One region of the Acidilutibacter cellobiosedens genome, then DNA from elsewhere that is predicted to be linked to it. Evidence: riboswitches for the same ligand, from Rfam matches in the RefSeq annotation. Region 1 holds a riboswitch; each other region holds the start of a gene.
What was found. A riboswitch is a leader RNA that binds a small molecule or an ion and turns the genes downstream of it on or off. The one in region 1 is predicted to bind cobalamin.
Positions count from the first base shown of each region.

Region 2: it holds a riboswitch for cobalamin, as region 1 does, so the genes downstream of both, EQM13_RS15085 (pyridoxal phosphate-dependent aminotransferase) here and EQM13_RS16640 (S-layer homology domain-containing protein) in region 1, are expected to answer to the same signal.
Region 3: it holds a riboswitch for cobalamin, as region 1 does, so the genes downstream of both, EQM13_RS05175 (ABC transporter substrate-binding protein) here and EQM13_RS16640 (S-layer homology domain-containing protein) in region 1, are expected to answer to the same signal.
Region 4: it holds a riboswitch for cobalamin, as region 1 does, so the genes downstream of both, EQM13_RS15040 (succinate CoA transferase) here and EQM13_RS16640 (S-layer homology domain-containing protein) in region 1, are expected to answer to the same signal.

Region 1 covers NZ_CP035282.1:3,443,482-3,445,690, reverse strand. The annotation lists gene EQM13_RS16645 (DUF4430 domain-containing protein) at 50-823, shown strand; cobalamin riboswitch at 1,024-1,211, shown strand; gene EQM13_RS16640 (S-layer homology domain-containing protein) at 1,331-2,209, shown strand, end outside.
Region 2 covers NZ_CP035282.1:3,130,992-3,133,200, forward strand. The annotation lists gene EQM13_RS15080 (precorrin-3B C(17)-methyltransferase) at 1-120, opposite strand, end outside; gene EQM13_RS15085 (pyridoxal phosphate-dependent aminotransferase) at 189-1,268, opposite strand; cobalamin riboswitch at 1,438-1,615, opposite strand; gene nagB (glucosamine-6-phosphate deaminase) at 1,670-2,209, opposite strand, start outside.
Region 3 covers NZ_CP035282.1:1,085,114-1,087,322, forward strand. The annotation lists gene EQM13_RS05170 (anti-sigma factor) at 69-368, shown strand; cobalamin riboswitch at 430-589, shown strand; gene EQM13_RS05175 (ABC transporter substrate-binding protein) at 779-1,786, shown strand; gene EQM13_RS05180 (FecCD family ABC transporter permease) at 1,776-2,209, shown strand, end outside.
Region 4 covers NZ_CP035282.1:3,120,764-3,122,972, reverse strand. The annotation lists gene EQM13_RS15040 (succinate CoA transferase) at 1-1,255, opposite strand, end outside; cobalamin riboswitch at 1,393-1,575, opposite strand; gene EQM13_RS15035 (class II SORL domain-containing protein) at 1,694-2,068, opposite strand.

The DNA.
Region 1 (2,209 bases):
AGCAAAAGGTATTTACTTTAAAAAATAAAAAATCTAAGGAGGAAATATTATGAAAAAATTTAAAGAAATTAACAAGTTCAGAAGTATTAGTATACTGATTTTGGTATTGACTTTATTTTTATCAAATGTAGTCTTTGGAGCTCCCGCCACAATAAGCTATAAAATAGTGAGCACCTCGGATAAAGGCGGCATTGTATTTCAAAGTGAAGAAGTTGCAGCAGATACAGACGAAACATACTTTGATGTTCTGCAGAGGATTTGTTCAGATAATGGCATTCCTTTGGATGCTTCCGGTTCAGGTGCCGGAACTTATGTCAGAGGAATAAACGGGGAATATGAAATGAGATATCTTCCCAATGAAGATTATTATTCGGGATGGATGTTCAGAGTGAATAATGTTCTTCATGGATATTCCGCAGGGGATCCGGCCAACTCTAAAGTTTCAGAGGGAGATAAAATTACATGGTACTATGCATGTCCGTCTTATACCTATTTCCCAATCCTTGATGATAATGATATAGACTTTGATTCATCAGGGAACATGATAATAAATGTAGAGGCAGAGATATTTGAAGATGTATGGAATTGGCAGATAATTACGGTTCCGTTAGATGAAGGCAGAGCTGTATTGGAAGATGATTCGGGAAATAAAATATATGCCACAATAAACGACGGAGAAGCCGTGTTTAATGAAACTAATTTAAAAAAGTTTAAGGGGAAAAATGTAAAAGCTTATGTGGAAGGAAAATGGTATGGAGAAACAGAAAATCCAGACCATTGCCCTAAAATTGTCAAATCGGAGATAGTGAGGGTACAGTTATAGAATATTTAATATAAATATATTCATTTTTATTAAAAGTTTTTAAGGGGAACTCAGTAAAAAATAAAGAAGATATCATCATGATATCTCCTTTATTTTTTATAAATATTATATTTTTGAATAATAATTAATTTTTTATGGTGTTGTTTATAATCAAAATATGTTATATAATAAAAATAGATTTGGAAGTAAACTATTGAATAATTGAATATTACCTTTAGGTTCTCTGTTTTTAGAGATTAAAAGGGAATCAGGTGAAAATCCTGAGCGATCCGGTCACTGTAAGTGGGGAGCGGCCTTTCAAATATACCACTGAAAATTTTATTTTTGGGAAGGGGAAAGGCGGCGTTGAGCCATAAGTCAGGAGACCTGCCTATATGGGGATAACGTTAACCTTCCGGGATTGAGGTAAAATGAAATTTATTATAAATTGTTGACTGTTAAAAAGTCTCGGATTCTATGTGGAAACCGGGACTTTTATTTTTTTAGTTATAAAGAGGGGGAATGTTAATGAAAAGGTTCAAACGTATTTTATCATTATGTATAGTTTTGACAATGATATTTACTAACGGAAGTTCTTTTTACGAAGAGATTTTTCGTTCTAAGGATTTTCCGAGGGGTATATCATATGCACAGGACAATTTGAATACGGAAAATCATGCAGATGAAGAAAATGATGTAATTCCTCAGGAATCCAATGAGGAAGATACAACAATTCCGGGGAAGGAAGGAGGGGAAGAAACAAAGGATATTGCAGTTCCGGAAGAAACCGGTCAAAACAAGGATATTGTTTCTAATGGGGAAGACCAAGAAAAGTCCGAACAGAATGATGAAATTGAAGAACAGTCGGAAGTATCTGAAGGGATAAGCTTTGATAAAGATATATTTTCGGCAGGAGAAAATATAACGGGAACTATAAATTATCCGGAACATAAAAATGAAAATGTGGATGTAATTTTTTATGACAGTTATACTAGAGAAGATAAAGGTTCGTTAGATAAGGTAACATTAGATGAGAACGGGACGGGCCGTATCGACATTTCGATACCGGGATATCTTGCATCCAACGACATAAATGACAATACGTATGCTTTGAAATTTGCTGTTGGTGATTCGAAACTGTCTGTCGAAAAGGTAAATATAAATTTTACTGATATTGTTACTTACGATAAAACCGGAATTAATACTTATGACAAGAATGGAAGGTTTATCAATGACAGCATAACCGCTACCATAAATGAAGAAATTTATAGTTCTGACTTAAAAATATATTTGGTTAACCCTTATAATGCGGATGAATCAATAGCAGTAGAAAATACCGGTTCGAAGGATATAGAAATATCTATTCCCGAAGATTTAAAATGGGCTAAAGCCGTTTTGAGAATAGAA
Region 2 (2,209 bases), 310 kb from region 1:
ATACTTTAAACAAGTCTTATCTCCTACTATTACATCTGATTTTTCTATTGCATCTATTGCTCTTAAAGTCATGTCATCCTTTCCTTTGGAACCTATTCCTACTATATATAACCTTGCCACCTAAACCCTCTCCTCGCTTGTTTCTCATACTATTATTTACTATATATAAATATTGCCAAAACAATTATTTAACTCATATTTTCTTCGACATTTTCCAATTCTTTAAATATCTTTATAACTCTTTCGTTATTTTTTCTGTTCTTTATCGCCAATCTTATATGCTTATCATCTAAGCCGTCAAAAGATGAACATTTTCTTATGAGTATTCCTCTCTTCAGAAAATAGTAAAAGAGAAAATTCTCATTAAACTTTCGACTTTTTATAAGTATATAATTAGACTGAGTAGGATATAAATTGATAAATTTTATCTTCATAAGGGCTTTCGTCATATATTGTCTTTCCCCTTGAATATAATTTTTGCTTTTCTCTATATATTCCTCACAGCCAAAAATATATCTTCCGCTGCAATCAGCCAGAGAATTAATACTCCAAGGCAATTCCACCTTTTCATATTCCCTAGCCATTTTATTGGAAGTACAGGCATATCCGAGCCTAATCCCCGGAAGAGCAAAAAACTTGGTTGCTGCTCTGATTATGGCTATTCTATCATAATCCTTATCTTTAAACATTTTTATGCTGTCATAATCCTTAGGGCAAAATTCAAAAAAAGCTTCATCAAGAAGTAAAAAACTTTCTTTTAAGTTAACAATATCATATATTAATTTAAGTTTATCTTCTTCTATCCTTAACCCTGTAGGATTATTGGGATTACCCAATATTAAGATATCACCTTTCTTTAAATTTCTTTTTACTGAATCTATGTCTATTGTAAAATCCGGAGATAAGGGGATTTTGCATATTTCCTTTTTTAATACCTTTCCTCTTTTCTCATATTCCGAGAAACAGGGCACAAATGTCACTACTCTATCAAATAATTGAATAAAATTATTTATCACTTCAACTGCCCCGTTCCCAACAACTATATTTGAACAATCACAATTTAAATATTTTCCTATATTAGATTTTAAAGTTCTATACTGTATATCCGGATATATAGTTAAACTGTTAAAATTGTTTTTAAGTTCATCATATAACCCTTCCGGTGGACCTAAAGGATTTATATTGCTGCTGAAATCTACCAGTTCTCCATCATATAAATCTCTATATGTGGTTATATCTCCTCCATGGTTCATAAGTAAAAAATCCATTTCCTCACTTCCTTTACAAAAAATTGATCAACATACAACATCCTTAAAACATTTTAGCAACATTAGGCTTTTACTATATAAAAAAAGGAATCCCTCTCTCGGAATCCCTGAACTTGCTTAAAAGTTTTGACAACTCAACATTAAACAATTTCCTTCCCTCCGAAAGAATGCTTTCACTATTAATAAGGCAGGTATCCTGACTTACGGCTTAGCCTCCTTCCCCCTTCCCAGCTTTCGCCAGTGGATATGGAATTCGTAACCGTTTACAGTAGCGGGGGCTGTAGCGGATTTTCACCGCTTTCCCTTTTAATCTATATAAATATAGAACCTAAATAATATTATAATTATATAAGTCTATTATATAATATCACTTCCCATGTTCTCTGTCAAAATTGTTTTTATCACTTTTTTCCTTCCACAATTGATAAATTCCTGTATTTTTCATTTCTACTACTAATTTTATAGGCCGCTTCTTTATCTAAAATAAGCGTCACATCCGGATGCAATTGCAATATTGATCCCGGAACTTTAGGAGTAATCGGTCCATTTACGGCATGGTAAACAGCTTCCGACTTTTTGATACCGCTGGCCAACAGCAAAATTTTTTTTACACTCATAATAGTTTTTATTCCCATACTTATAGCTTTGGTCGGAACTTCTTCGACAGAATTAAAAAATCTTGAGTTTGCATTTATAGTGCCTTTATCTAAATGTACAAGATGGGTTACCCCTTCAAAATTCGCATTAGGTTCATTGAACCCTATGTGGCCATTTCTGCCTATCCCGAGAATCTGTAGATTTATTCCCCCTGATTCTTTGATTAAATTTTCATAGCTTGTACATTCCTTTTCTATATCATCACACATCCCATTTAACATATGAATATTTTCATCTTTTACATTGATATGATTAAATAAATAATTCTTCATATAAAAATTATA
Region 3 (2,209 bases), 1.4 Mb from region 1:
AAAGGAGGCGAGGTAGTGGGTGCCCGCATTGAAGAAATATACAAAGAATACGCCCAAAGCGTGTACAAATGGAGGTCGAACAGCATTTAAAGGAATGTGACGATTGCCGCTCGGACTATGAAAAGATGAAATCTCCTGTCAATATACCGCTGCCGCCAACGACGGATAAAGAGGTAGACTTTTTGAAGAAAGTTAGGCGCAAGGCCTGGTGTATCGCTGCCTGTCTCTTTGTCATCGGGATATTGATTGGCATTGCCGGCATTTACATTGGGGAAACCGATGACGCACCCGGCGCTGCGCTAATTGGTATCCTGGTGATGATAGGATTAGTGGTGTTTGGCGTAAGAGCTGCTTGGCGCAGACGTTGATGGCAAAGTAAAATTTGTCTTGACAATTGATATCACTATATTTAATATAATAGATGAGAATTGAATATAAGAATGAATAGGGCTAGGGAAGCAGGGTGAAAATCCCTCACGGTCCCGCCGCTGTAAAGGAAGAGTCTTTTCTAAATGTCACTGGGAAACTGGGAAGACAGAAAAGATGATGAATCTTAAGTCAGAAAACCTACCTATTTATTAGCAGAAATAACTCTACGGTGGATGGAGAAAGCTGATTATTATTTTAGAAGAATTTTTGCTTTATTGAATTTTATATAATAAAGATTATTTAATAAGCTTATAAGAACTTCATTAGCCATGATTATTGCTTTAATGAAGTTCTTATTTTTTTATAAAAAGAGAGGATGAAAAAGGTGAAGTTCTATAAAAGGATATTGTTGCCATTAGTTGTGATTATGTTGATATTTAGCGTTTCGGGGTGTACTAAAACTACTGAGACAGGCGGGTTGAGCAATACTCAAGACCTTCCCATAACTGTAGAGGGAAATAATTATCCGTTAAAGATAAAGGATTTTCTCAAGAAAGAAACTATCTTAGAAAAGAAACCGGAAAAGGTAGCTGTTTTATCAGGCACCCCCTTAAATATATGGTACGATTTGGGGGGAAAATCCATATGTACGTCTAATATAACAGATAATTTAAAATTGATATCCGAATATAAGAAGGAAATAAACGATCTTCCACAGATAGGGCCTGTATATTCCATAGATATGGAATCCGTAGTATCCCTTAAACCGGATTTAATTATAGCTCAGGCCGGCACTCAAGGGACACAGGCGGATAAATTAAGGGATATTGGGTTTAAGGTGATTACTACTAATATAAGAAGCTATGATGATGTAATAGCAACTTATAATGCCTTCGGCAAGATACTGGGAAATGAAAAATCAGCTGAAGCAAAGATAGAAGCTCTAAAGAATAAGAAAGAAGAAATAGTATCTAAACTGCCCAAAGACAATAAATCCGTGGTCATATTATATATAACAGCCAAAACTATTGCTGTTAAGTTGGACAATAGTATAGCAGGAGATGTAGCTAAAATTTTAAAACTTGACAATATTGCATCCGATTTGCCTCCCGATACTATAGGCTCGGAAACTACTCCGTTGGATGTGGAATACATAGTGAAAAAGAATCCTGATTATGTTCTGGTTACAAGTATGATATCTGATGACGAAGAGGCCAAAAAGACTATGGAAGAGGAATTTAAGAGTAACCCCGTATGGAAGGGAGTAAAAGCCGTTCAAGAGGGACGAGTTATTTATCTTCCCCAACAGTATTTCTTATATAATGCAGGTCCTTATTATAGTGAAGCAATAGAATATATGGCAAAGAGTATATATCCGGAAATATATGGAGAGGTGACTCATCAGGATGGAAAATGATATTTCTCTCAGGGACAAAAAGGGATTTAAAATAACTGTTATTGCTATCTTAGCGATGCTCTTCTTTATATCTTTTATATTAGGGCTTACAAAAGGAACTCTTGAGGTAGAGGTGAAGCGGATATTTGAAGTTATTTCTAAGGATGACGGAAGTCCAGAGAGAATGGTAATTTGGAATATCAGGCTTCCAAGAATGATATTGGCAGCTTTGGTAGGAATAAATCTTGCTCTGTCAGGTGCTATTTTACAAGGGGTAATGAAGAATCCCTTAGCTGATCCCAGCATAATCGGTATAAGCAGCGGAGCAGGACTATTTGGAATTATTGTATTGGTCGTTTTTCCCCAGTATATAAAAATGGTGACTATTGCAGCTTTTATGGGAGCCATGTTGGCTGCCTCCATAATATATCTTTTATCCTGGAA
Region 4 (2,209 bases), 320 kb from region 1:
CGACATGAGATACAAGAGGTACTACGGTGGAAATAGTTTCATTTTTAGCTGTGGACTTTGTAAAGAATACTGATAGATAGGCATTTCTGGCAAAATCCCCTGAGCCTCCTATCCCATTCATGAGATTTCCACCCATTATATTAGAGGAATTTACATTACCGTATATATCTACTTCTATTGCCGTATTCATTGCTATGACCCCGAGTCTTCGGATTATTTCCGGGTTATTGCTAATCTCTTGTGGTCTTAATATTATCTTCGATTTATATCTTTTAATATCATCATAAAATTTATTTAATCCTTCCGGAGAAGGGGAAATAGCAGTTCCGGACGCTATTTGTACTTTTCCTATATCTATTAAGTCCAACATTGAATCCTGTATTACCTCTGAATAAAATTGAAGCTTATCATACTTTGAACGAGAGAATCCATTTAGTATTGAATTTGATACTGAACCAACCCCGGATTGAAAGGGCAATAATTTTCTTGGAATTCTGCCTGCTTTGATTTCATGGTCTAAAAATTCCAAAAAAATTTCCGCCATTAAATTACTGTCTTTATTTGGTTCTGCTAATTTTTTAACATCATCTCTTATATCCGTGAAAACTATGGCGATTATCTTATTTTTATCTATTTGGATATAATTTGTACCGATTCTATCTTTGCAGTTTAGTATAGGTATAGGCGTTCTTTTTGGGGGATTTGGTAAAGTATATATGTCGTGTATTCCTCTTAGATCTATTGGTTGACTTGTATTTATTTCTATTATTAATTTTTTAGCTTTTTTTACTATAGTTGGTGTTATACCTACAGAGGTAGTTGGTATCATACATCCGTTTTCGGTAATTTCAGATGCTTCTACGATTCCGATATCTATATCTTCCAAATAATTATAATTAATGTATTGAGGCAATAGGCTTAAATGAACATCACAAAATTGAATGTCTCCATTGTTTATAGCTTTTCTACAGCTATCATTTGTTTGATAGGGAATTCTTTTTTTTGTAATATTATTTCTGGCTAATTCACCGTCCAATTCATCTCCGACGGAAGCTCCTGTAATTAATGTAATTTTTATATTTTCGTTATTGTTTTTAATTCTTTTACTAAGTGCTAATGGTGTAGCTTTTGGATATCCTGAAGGAGTAAAGCCACTTGTAGCAATTGTCATACCATTTTTAATAAATAGTGCAGCGTTTTCAGCTGTAGTTATTTTTTTTCTTAGCTCAATATCTTTTATTCTATCTTCTATCACTCTTTTAACCTCCTCATGATTTTGGGCAATAAAAAAGTTCCTGAACTCGGCGGTTTCAGGAACTGTGACAAGCAAAATAACATTATGTATTTACATAATAATTCTATTCTGAAACACTCCCTATCTACCGTAGAGTTTTTAGTGCATTAGCAAAGGCAGGTATCCTGACTTAGGTTCATAGAATTTTAAGCCTTCCCAATTTCTCAGTGGCATATTTTAAAATTCTCACCTTCACAGTGGCGGGACCGTACAAGACTTTTACTTGTTTCCCTTTTAAACAAAGAAATATAAATCTTTGTACCTTTACCTAAATATTAAATTTAACTACAATTAAAATATATAATATAAATAACTTTTAGTCAAGGATACCAGAACAAGGAGATAGATTATTATAAAAAAAGATGAAGCTTCTTTTTAACAGCCTCATCTTTTACCTCACTATTCTACGGAAATTTCTATGCTATTTTCCCATAGACCGTGAATATTACAATAGCTTAACGCATGAATTGTACCGGATTTATCAATTTTTGTAGTCAGAGAAACGGAAGGCTCATTGTATATTTCGCTTTCTCCGTGAGCACTGAATTCAGAATTTCCGATTTCTATTGGGAATTTTGCATCTTTAGGCTGAAAGAATATTTTTATCCAACAAATGTGATGTTCCAAAGTATTCGGGTGAGGTATTTTTTCTCCTACTATTGCTTTTATTTCAAATGCTTCTCCTTTTTTAACTTTTTCAGGGGCATGAATTACAGGCACATGTTTTTCACCCTTCCAATCTCCGCTTTGAATTGTTTCTCCTATATTTTTCATATATTAAAGACCCTCCCTATTGTTTTTTGTTTTCTATATTCGTCATATAGAATTTAACCTATAACATTATATACCCAAGGATTTTAAAAAGTACTCATTTAAAAAGTATTTAATTTAGTTTTGGTGTATAATATTAAGGTA